3 regions of the Fictibacillus sp. 7GRE50 genome follow, and region 1 is predicted to be linked to each of the others. Evidence: riboswitches for the same ligand, from Rfam matches in the RefSeq annotation. Region 1 holds a riboswitch; each other region holds the start of a gene.

Region 1 (3,288 bases):
TGTCAGAAAGATCTTTGTCTTAAAAAAGGAACTTCAGCTGTATTATTGTACGGGACTTTGCGACAGTGAGTTCATCATCATGATCTACCGCGAACTAATGGATATGGATCATGGTCATCGCGCACCGAGTAAAGTAAAAGATCTTGTACATAATCATCTCGCACATCAGCAAGTAGAGATTACGAAATCGTTAGATGAAGCTGTAGACCGCATGCTTTCAGGTCTGATCGTTATATTCATTGACGGAGAAGAAGAAGCATTTGTTGTGGATGTAAGAAGTTATCCAGGAAGATCACCAGAAGAGCCGGACATTGAGAAAGTGGTAAGGGGAGCCCGTGATGGATACACGGAAAATATTATCATCAATACTGCTCTTACAAGAAGACGTATACGAGATGAACGATTACGACACGAAATTCTTCAAGTGGGTGAACGCTCTAAAACGGATGTATGTCTCGCTTATATTCAAGATGTGGCAGATCCCGGCCTCGTTGACCTTATTAGAAAAGAGCTTAACTCTATTGAGATCGACGGGATTCCAATGGCAGATAAGACGATCGAAGAGTTTATTGTAAAACAAGGTTGGAACCCGTTTCCCTTAGTCCGGTATACAGAAAGACCAGATGTTGCTGCACAGCACTTGATGGAAGGTCATGTATTAATCATCACAGATACATCGCCAAGTGTTATCATCACACCTACTACACTCTTTCATCACGTACAGCATGCAGAAGAGTTTAGGCAGACTCCATTTATAGGTGCTTTTTTAAGATGGACCCGCTTTACAGGTATGATGGCTTCAGTATTCTTAGTACCGATGTGGCTTTTGTTTTCGATGGAAGAGCAATTATTACCGCCTTTCATTGATTTTATCGGTCCGAATAAACACACGAACATCCCACTGTTTCTTCAGATAATCTTTGCGGAGATCGGGATTGATATCTTAAGGCTCGCGGCCATCCATACACCGAGTGCACTATCGACCGCCATGGGTCTGATCGCAGCCGTATTGATCGGGCAGATCGCAATAGATGTAGGATTATTCGTACCTGAAGTTATTCTATATGTTGCGATAGCGGCGATCGGATCCTTCTCCACACCAAGTTATGAGCTGAGTATCGCAAACAAAGTCCTGCGGCTTTTCTTGATTGCGATGGTTATGTTGTTTAAAGTGCCAGGATTTATTATCGGATTCACATTGTTGGTTCTCTATATGGCAACGATCAAAAATTTGAACACACCTTATTTGTGGCCGCTCTTACCGTTTAATCCAAAAGCGTTTCTACAGATTGTCGTTCGAATAGCTGTTCCGCTATCAAAAGTTCGACCTAGCATTGTACATCCGCAGAACACCAAAAAACAGCCAACTAATTAATCTGTCCCTTGCTGATTGTTGAAAATTGTGTTAAATTCATAACTAATTAAATATGCCTCATATGAGGTAGAGGCGCAAAACGAATGAGTAGCATATGGAGTTCATGGATGACGATGAAATATGTTGAAAGGTCAATTTGCCGAAGTGTAAAAAGAGTTCCATCTCTTTTTATGCTGGGCCGTTGCTGAACAAGCAACGGACTGTCACTACAACTGTAGTGGAGAGCTATTCCGACATGAGGGTACGGTTTTTGACAGCCTGCCTTAGTTGCGGCTGTCTTTTGTATTTGTCGGGATTGAATTCTCTATCAACAACGAGAGGGGATTACTTGTGAATTTACACGGAACATCAAAAATTGGAGATAATCAACATCTATGGATCGGTGGTTTAGATACGGTAGATCTAGCGAAAAAATACGGAACACCGCTATATTTGTATGATTTGTCCTTGATAAAAAATAGAGCAAGAGGCTTTAAAAAAGCATTCGAGGAAAATGGGGTAGGATATCAAGTAGCATATGCCTCAAAAGCCTTTTCTTCCATCGCCATGTTTCAGCTTATCGAACAGGAAGGATTAAGTCTGGATGTAGTTTCAGGTGGAGAACTTTATACGGCACTTCAAGCTGAATTTCCACCTGAAAGAATACATTTTCATGGAAACAACAAAAGCTTAGCAGAATTAGAATTTGCACTTACCGCTGGAGTCGGTTGTATTGTAGTAGATAACTTTCATGAGATCTCCTTATTAAAAATGCTGAGCAGCAAGCTTAGCAAAAAAGTAGACATCTTACTGCGTTTAACTCCAGGAATTGAAGCCCATACCCATGATTACATCATTACAGGTCAGGAAGATTCTAAGTTTGGATTTGATTTAGGGAATGGTCAAGGAGACAGAGCACTTCAAGAAGTACTTGCATTTGAAGGCTTTCGCGTTTTAGGGATTCATTGTCATATTGGATCTCAAATCTTTGAAACAGAAGGATTCACTCTGGCGATTGAAAAGTTGTTCGGCCATTTTAAAAAGTGGGAAGAAAACTTTAACTATTTTCCAAGTGTCGTAAATCTTGGAGGCGGGTTCGGTATTCAATATACGTCAGAGGATACACCGCTTTCTCCTGAACAATACGTTACGGCCATGATTGAAGAAGTGAAGAAACAGATGATTCACTTTGAAGGGAAAGATCTGCCTGAACTTTGGATTGAACCAGGACGTTCACTCGTAGGTGATGCGGGTACGACGATCTATTCAATCGGCTCTCAAAAAGAGATCGAAGGAGTTAGGCATTATGTGTCCATTGATGGTGGGATGACAGATAACATTCGTCCTGCACTCTATCAAGCTAAATATGAAGCATTCGTAGCGAATAAGATGAACGAAGAACCAACACAAACCGTTTCAATCGCAGGAAAATGCTGTGAGAGTGGCGACATGTTAATCTGGGATATTGAACTTCCTGAAGTTTGTGATAACGACTTATTAGCCGTTTCCTGTACGGGAGCTTACGGTTATAGTATGGCGAGCAATTATAATCGCATTCAGCGGCCAGCTGTTGTGTTTGTAGAGAACGGTGAAGAACAGCTTGTAGTGAAGCGGGAAACATATGAAGACCTCATCAAGAATGATGTTCCATTAAAAACGAATGTTTTTGTGTAAATTAGTTTACGGAGCAGACATTTAACCGTACAATGGTAGTTGAATGAAGTAGAAGGAGGCCTGTTTTTTATGAAAAAAGGTTCAATTGAATTTGAAAACGGCGAAAAAATTGTATTTGATCTGTACCAAGAAGAAGCACCTGGAACAGTAGAAAACTTTGAAAAACTTGCAAACGAAGGCTTTTACAACGGTGTAACGTTCCACCGTGTTATCCCTGGATTTGTAGCTCAAGGTGGAGATCCAACAGGAACTGGAGCTGG
Region 2 (3,288 bases), on a different contig from region 1:
TTCCCTTTTTATGGAGAAGCGAATGAAGACTTGCTAACCTTTATTGGTCAGTTCTATCTGCAAAAAAATCACCTTCTTCCTAAAGAGATTCTCCTTCCACAAGAAGTGGATGCAGATCTTGTATCCGAACTTCTTCAAGTGAAAGTATTGCAGCCGAAAAAAGGACAAAAGAAAGAGCTTGTGGAATTAGCTACTAAAAACGCGTCTTTAGCTCTTCACGAGAAATTTGCCCTGATCGAGCAAGATGAGGCGAGAACGATTAAAGCCGTTGAGAACCTTGGTGAGAGAATTGGAATTGCTGCACCTTATCGTATTGAAGCGTTCGATAACTCGAATATTCATGGAACAGACCCTGTTTCTGCCATGGTTGTTTTTGTTGACGGAAAACCGTACAAAAAGGATTATCGAAAATATAAGATCAAATCTGTGGAAGGTCCAGATGATTATGCTTCCATGAAGGAAGTTGTTCGCAGAAGATATACAAGACTATTGAGGGAAGAAGGAGAGCTTCCTAGTCTTATTCTGATCGATGGCGGAAAAGGGCAAATATCTGCGGCTCAAGATGTATTAGAGAACGAGCTTAACTTATTTATTCCAGTAGCAGGTCTATCGAAAGATGAAAAGCATAGAACCTCACAGCTTTGGATTGGGGATCCTCCTGAAATGATACACTTGCCTAGAAACAGTCAGGAATTCTATCTTCTGCAACGAATTCAAGATGAAGTTCACAGGTTCGCGATCTCCTTCCATCGAAAAGTTCGCTCTAAAAGCATGTTCGAATCAACATTAGACAGCATCGCTGGAATCGGTGACAAACGCAAAAAGATGCTGCTTCGCCACTTTGGATCGTTAAAAAAGTTAAAAGAAGCTTCTGTTGATGAGATTCAAGCAGCAGGTGTGCCTAAACCAGTAGCCGAGCTTATTGAAAAAGCATTTTTATCAAATGAGTAGTTGCAGCTATTGAGTAACTTTGTTAAAATAAATCCAACTTTATAAATATGCCATGCTTCGTATGAAGTGATGGTAGAGGAGCAGGAACCAATAGTAACCCATCTGAAGAGAAGAAGCTCTAGTGATGATGGTGGAAAGGGGATTCTTGCCGAAGTGTAAAAGGACTTCTAGCCTTTTATGCTGGACCTGTATTGAAGAAATACAGAGCTGTCACACAAGTCCCCCCAGGGTTTGTGTGGAGGACTATCTCACGAGGGGGAACAAACTTGGCTTGCTACGGATTATAGCAACAATAGGGTTTTTCCTTATTGTTGCTTTTTTGTATTTACTTTCAAAAAAAGAAGGTATACGTGCACCGTCAACAAAGTCTTCTAATAAAAGAGATAGAATCTTACAACAAGAAGGGATTGGAGTATATGGGGAGAATCGTTCAAAAATTTGGTGGAACTAGTGTAGGCTCAGTTGAGCGAATACAAAATGTTGCAAAACGAATCATCCATGAAGTAGATGCAGGAAATGAAGTCGTGGTTGTGGTTTCAGCGATGGGCAAAACAACGGATGAACTCGTAAAGCTTGCTACAGATATCAGTCAGAACCCTTCTAAACGGGAAATGGATATGCTACTTACGACGGGTGAACAGATTACGATTGCCTTATTGACGATGGCTCTGCATCAAGAAGGATATAAAGCTCAATCATTAACCGGATGGCAAGCGGGTATTCAAACCGAAGATGCTTTTTCAAATGCAAGAATACTAGACATCGATTCAGAGCGCGTATCTTCTCTATTAAAAGATGGCCATATCGTGGTTGTCGCAGGTTTTCAAGGGCTGATTCCTGAAACAAAGGATATTGCAACGCTTGGCAGAGGTGGATCTGATACAACAGCCGTTGCGCTAGCGGCAGCTTTAAAAGCCGATCGATGTGACATCTATACCGATGTGACGGGTGTATATACGACGGATCCGCGTGTAGTGGATTCAGCTAGAAAACTACCTTCGATCTCTTATGATGAGATGTTAGAGATGGCGAACCTTGGTGCTGGCGTTTTACATCCGAGAGCGGTTGAGTTTGCTAAAAACTATAGTATTACATTAGAAGTAAGATCTAGCATGAGTGAAGAACGTGGAACATTAGTTGAGGAGGAAGTGTCTATGGAACAAAATTTAATGGTTAGAGGTCTTGCGTTTGAAGGAAACATAACAAAAATTACGGTCTCTTCAGTTCCCAATGAAATACACGCGTTAGCGGAATTGTTTACTATTTTGGCATCAAACGGCATCAATGTAGACATCATCATTCAGAATGTCCTAAATGAAGAAAAAACGAATATTTCGTTCTCGATTGAATCAAACTCATTATCTGCTACACAAGAAGTACTTGCTGCGCATCAAGGGAAATTAGGATTCGAATCGATCAGTTATGAACAAGGTCTTGCAAAAGTGTCAATCGTTGGCTCAGGCATGATCTCAAATCCTGGCGTTGCCGCTAAAATGTTTAAAGCTCTTTCAGACGAAGATATTATGATAAAAATGGTAAGCACTTCTGAGATTAAAGTATCAACCGTCGTGAAACAAGAAGATATGATTAAGTCGATAGAAACGCTGCATGATGTGTTTGAGCTAGATGCTCGTGTTCCCGTTCAGAACACATAGGACCAAACATTGAAAAAAGCCGGCAATACGCCGGCTTTTGTTATTCAATCGTATCTTTTTTGTCCCATTGAACAGTAATAAAAACTTTGTTTCGTTTTGTAGATTCTAAAGCTTCTGTTGTGCATTTTTTTTGCAGCTGAACTTGTTCAGCGAGGAAGCCTGCTTCTAGGCTGAACGTTTGATGATTGAAGTTTTCCATTCGCTGCATGATCAGTTGAGAGTTTAAAGAGAAATTCATCTCAGTTTTCGAAGCTTCGATCATTTCAAGAGTGCCCCAGCCTGCTTCAACAAAAAAAGCGTGAACTTCTTCCATCGTATGTAAAGGATATTTTCTAGCCAAGTGTCTTCCTGCCCAATAGAGAATATTTCGTTCTTGTTTGCCAAGAAGTTCAGGCAACAAATCGCTTCGAAGGATCTCATACCCAAAAGCTGAAACAGAAAGCTGTTCTACAGGGGTGTTATCATCCTTTGTCTTTTGTTTAAACATTCTGCATCCCTTCTTTCTAATTTTTATTATAACGGGAAAGCGGTTTAAACTCTATAGCAACTATCGGTATTTGTCGAAAATCTTAAACCTCCAAAAGCGTTGATGTATCAAGAAAATTTACGTATTTAGTTGTTAGCGTTTTCTTGACGGTGTCAAACGATGGGAGTAAAATGGACATGTTGCTAGTTAATTAAG
Region 3 (3,288 bases), on a different contig from region 1:
AGTCATTCAAAAAGAAACAGAAGAACTATGTGTGATAGGGGGAACGGAGATCTTTAAGCTGTTCATGCCTGTTGCAGATCGCTTGTATGTCACAGAGATCCACCACACCTTTGATGCTGATACGTATTTTCCAGAAATCAATCGTGAGGAATGGAAGGAAGTTTCCCGTAAACCAGGTGTTGTAGATGAAAAGAACAAATATCATCACGATTTTGTAGTCTACGAAAAAAATTAAAACCATAAAGTTTGAATGAGCCCCCCTCTTGTCTGCATACATATGTATATGTAGATAAAGGGGGGTTACCTTTTGCTTAAGCGCAGAAAAATGAAACTTCGAAAAGGGCCACTTCCATTCCGATTTGTACTATTGATCTCATTTATTCTGTTTACTTTTATAACGATTCAAGGGCTATGGCTTGTAAACAAAGGGATCGAACCAACACTTATGTTGATTGCTCAAAAGAAAACGGAAGAAATCGCCGCACTTGCAATAAGTGAAGCGATCGACAATGAAATTTTAGGGCCTTCGGAAATGAATGACATCATCGAATATAAGACCGATACAGAAGGAAATGTAGTCTTTGCTGGAATCAATCAGAGTGTAGTCAACCAGGTTGCCAACCAGTCACAAAAAGTCGTTCAAAAATACCTGAAGGAAATAGAAGAAGGAAAAGCACACGAAGTAATAACCAATGATGAGTTAGGAATAACAGCCTATAAGAACGAACCGGGTGTTATTATGGAAATACCTCTTGGGCAAGCAACAAGAAACTCTCTCCTAGCTAACTTAGGGCCGAAAATTCCTATCAAATTTATGTTGATTGGTGAAGCGAACACAGATATCGAAGAGAAAATAGAGAATTCAGGGATCAACAATACGTGGATCAATATTGATATTGTAGTCACAGTGAAAACGAGGATCGTTATTCCTTTTGCGACAGAAACGACAGTTGTAAAAAGACCAATAAAGATAACAGCACAGTTTATTAAAGGGGAAGTCCCTGTCTATTATAATCAATCTGGAGATCCTATTCAGCCGACTGTGCCGATTACACCAGACTTAAAAGAAAAGGAATCTCATGATGAATTGGAGCCTTCTGAAGATAGTCCATCAGAAGACACAAGTGGGGAAGAAGCAGCAGAATAAATATATTTCCTTCATTTAACAAATCCTGTTTAGGTTGACCATTCGTCCTAGTTTGTTATAATTGAAATTGAATTTAAAATTTTATATGTCTTTAAGCCTATCACCGATGGGGTAGAGGAGCGGATTTTATAAGTACTTTTTCAGAGAGTGACGTCTGTGAAGAAAAAGGAAAGGAACTTCCGCCGAAGCAAAAGTAAACCGTCTGTTCACTTTTGCTGGGTTTACACTAAACAAGTGTAAAACTGTCACTGCTTGGGAATTAAAAGCAGTGGAGGACTACTGATCGATGAGGAAAACCATAAATTACTTAAGTGATTGATAGCAGGTTATTTCCTTGTCTATTGATCGCTTTTTATTTTGTCCTTTTTTCCTCAACGTCCTGTAAGAACTCCTCAATATCGATGGCTAAATAAAAGAAGGAGGAACATCATGGAATTTGAGAATTCGATTTATGCGTTAATACCACCCGTATTGGCAATCTTGATGGTTGTTCTAACGCGAAGAGTGTTAGTCTCATTAGGAGCTGGGATCCTAGCGGGAGCCCTATTGCTTCACGATTTTAGTATTGTGGCTACACTGAAAGAAATTGGTACGATCGTGAAAGGGCACTTTATTTCAGACGGTGCATTAAATGAGTGGAATGTTTATATTCTTCTGTTCTTATTAATCTTAGGAATGATGACGAGCATTATCTCTTTAGCAGGTGGAAGCAGAGCTTTTGGAGAGTGGGCCATTTCTAGAGTGAAAACGAGAAGAGGTGCACAGCTTTTAACGGTTGTGTTTGGACTCGTCATTTTTATTGATGACTATTTTAATTCGTTGGCTGTCGGAAATGTAAGTAGACCTATTACTGACCGACATCGCATCTCGCGTGCGAAACTGGCATATTACCTTGATTCAACTGCAGCGCCAGTGTGTGTAATCTCACCTGTTTCAAGTTGGGGCGCGTACATTATCGGTATTATCGGAACGATCTTTGCTACACATGAGATCACAAATATGTCTGCGTTTAGTGCTTTTATTCAAATGATTCCAATGAATTTTTATGCAGTGTTTGCGTTAATCCTAGTATTTGCTGTAGCGTATTTTCAACTTGATTTTGGACCGATGAAAAAACATGAGGAAACAGCTCTTGCTACAGGAGAAGTGATTGCAGCTGATAAAAAAGCTGCAATCGGAGAAGGTATTAAGCTCGAAGAAAGTGACAAAGGAAAAGTAGGAGACCTAGTTTGGCCAATCGTAATCTTGATTATTTCAACGGTTGGATTCATGATCTATACAGGTATTCAAAATGTGAAGGGGCTAGAAGAACCAACGGCCATCTCACTTTTATCTATTTTTGAGAATACCGATGTACCAAAATCATTAGTATATGGTGGTCTGCTTGGTTTAGCTTCTGCTATATTGTTCTTCCTTCCAAAGAAGATGGGTGCTGCATCCTTAGGAAAAGGACTGGGACGCGGTATTCAGTCTATGATCGGTGCTGTTACGATCTTGCTTTTTGCATGGACGATCATCTCTATCATCGATAGCTTAGGAACAGGGACGTATCTAGCAGGGTTAGTTGATCAGCATATGAATTTAGCTTATCTGCCGTTTGTTCTTTTCGTACTGTCAGGGTTAATGGCTTTTGCGACAGGAACTTCATGGGGTACATTTGGAGTAATGCTGCCGATCGCAGCAGAAATTTCAGCTTCTACAAATATTGAGTTAATGCTTCCTGTTCTTGCTGCAGTACTAGCGGGATCTGTTTTTGGTGACCATTGTTCCCCAATATCAGATACTACCATCCTTTCTTCAACAGGAGCGGGAAGTCATCACATTGATCACGTCATGACCCAGCTTCCTTATAGCCTAGTGGCTGCTGGAGTGTCTGCCGTTGGTTATCTTGCCCTTGGGTTCACAGAAAGTGTTTGGGTCGGCCTCTTCGCATCTGCTGTAATATTTATCTTAGCGCTCTTCATAATTAAAAAAGTATCTAGTAAAAATAGCATTAGTGATCAATCTTTAAAGGCTTAATTTTTGAAAGTGTCTGGTAGTTAACCAGGCACTTTTTCTTATATTTATACGACTTTTTCCCCCTTATTCCGACAAAATAACTAAAAACATTTTGACAGGTTTTCATGTTTTGTAATATACTG

What was found. Region 1 has a riboswitch for lysine ahead of lysA (diaminopimelate decarboxylase). Riboswitches for the same ligand answer to the same signal wherever they lie in the genome.
Region 2: linked by a shared signal. The riboswitch ahead of IHV12_RS00490 (aspartate kinase) and the one ahead of lysA (diaminopimelate decarboxylase) in region 1 are both predicted to bind lysine.
Region 3: linked by a shared signal. The riboswitch ahead of IHV12_RS01905 (Na+/H+ antiporter NhaC family protein) and the one ahead of lysA (diaminopimelate decarboxylase) in region 1 are both predicted to bind lysine.

Annotation. Positions count from the first base shown of each region.
Region 1 covers NZ_JACZDW010000004.1:288,942-292,229, forward strand. Annotated here, with positions in the region: gene IHV12_RS16590 (spore germination protein) at 1-1,375, shown strand, start outside; lysine riboswitch at 1,435-1,611, shown strand; gene lysA (diaminopimelate decarboxylase) at 1,706-3,028, shown strand; gene IHV12_RS16600 (peptidylprolyl isomerase) at 3,098-3,288, shown strand, end outside.
Region 2 covers NZ_JACZDW010000001.1:104,328-107,615, reverse strand. Annotated here, with positions in the region: gene uvrC (excinuclease ABC subunit UvrC) at 1-951, shown strand, start outside; lysine riboswitch at 1,017-1,205, shown strand; gene IHV12_RS00490 (aspartate kinase) at 1,368-2,606, shown strand; gene IHV12_RS00485 (YslB family protein) at 2,647-3,093, opposite strand.
Region 3 covers NZ_JACZDW010000001.1:382,022-385,309, reverse strand. Annotated here, with positions in the region: gene IHV12_RS01915 (dihydrofolate reductase) at 1-235, shown strand, start outside; gene yunB (sporulation protein YunB) at 308-1,147, shown strand; lysine riboswitch at 1,252-1,434, shown strand; gene IHV12_RS01905 (Na+/H+ antiporter NhaC family protein) at 1,577-3,166, shown strand.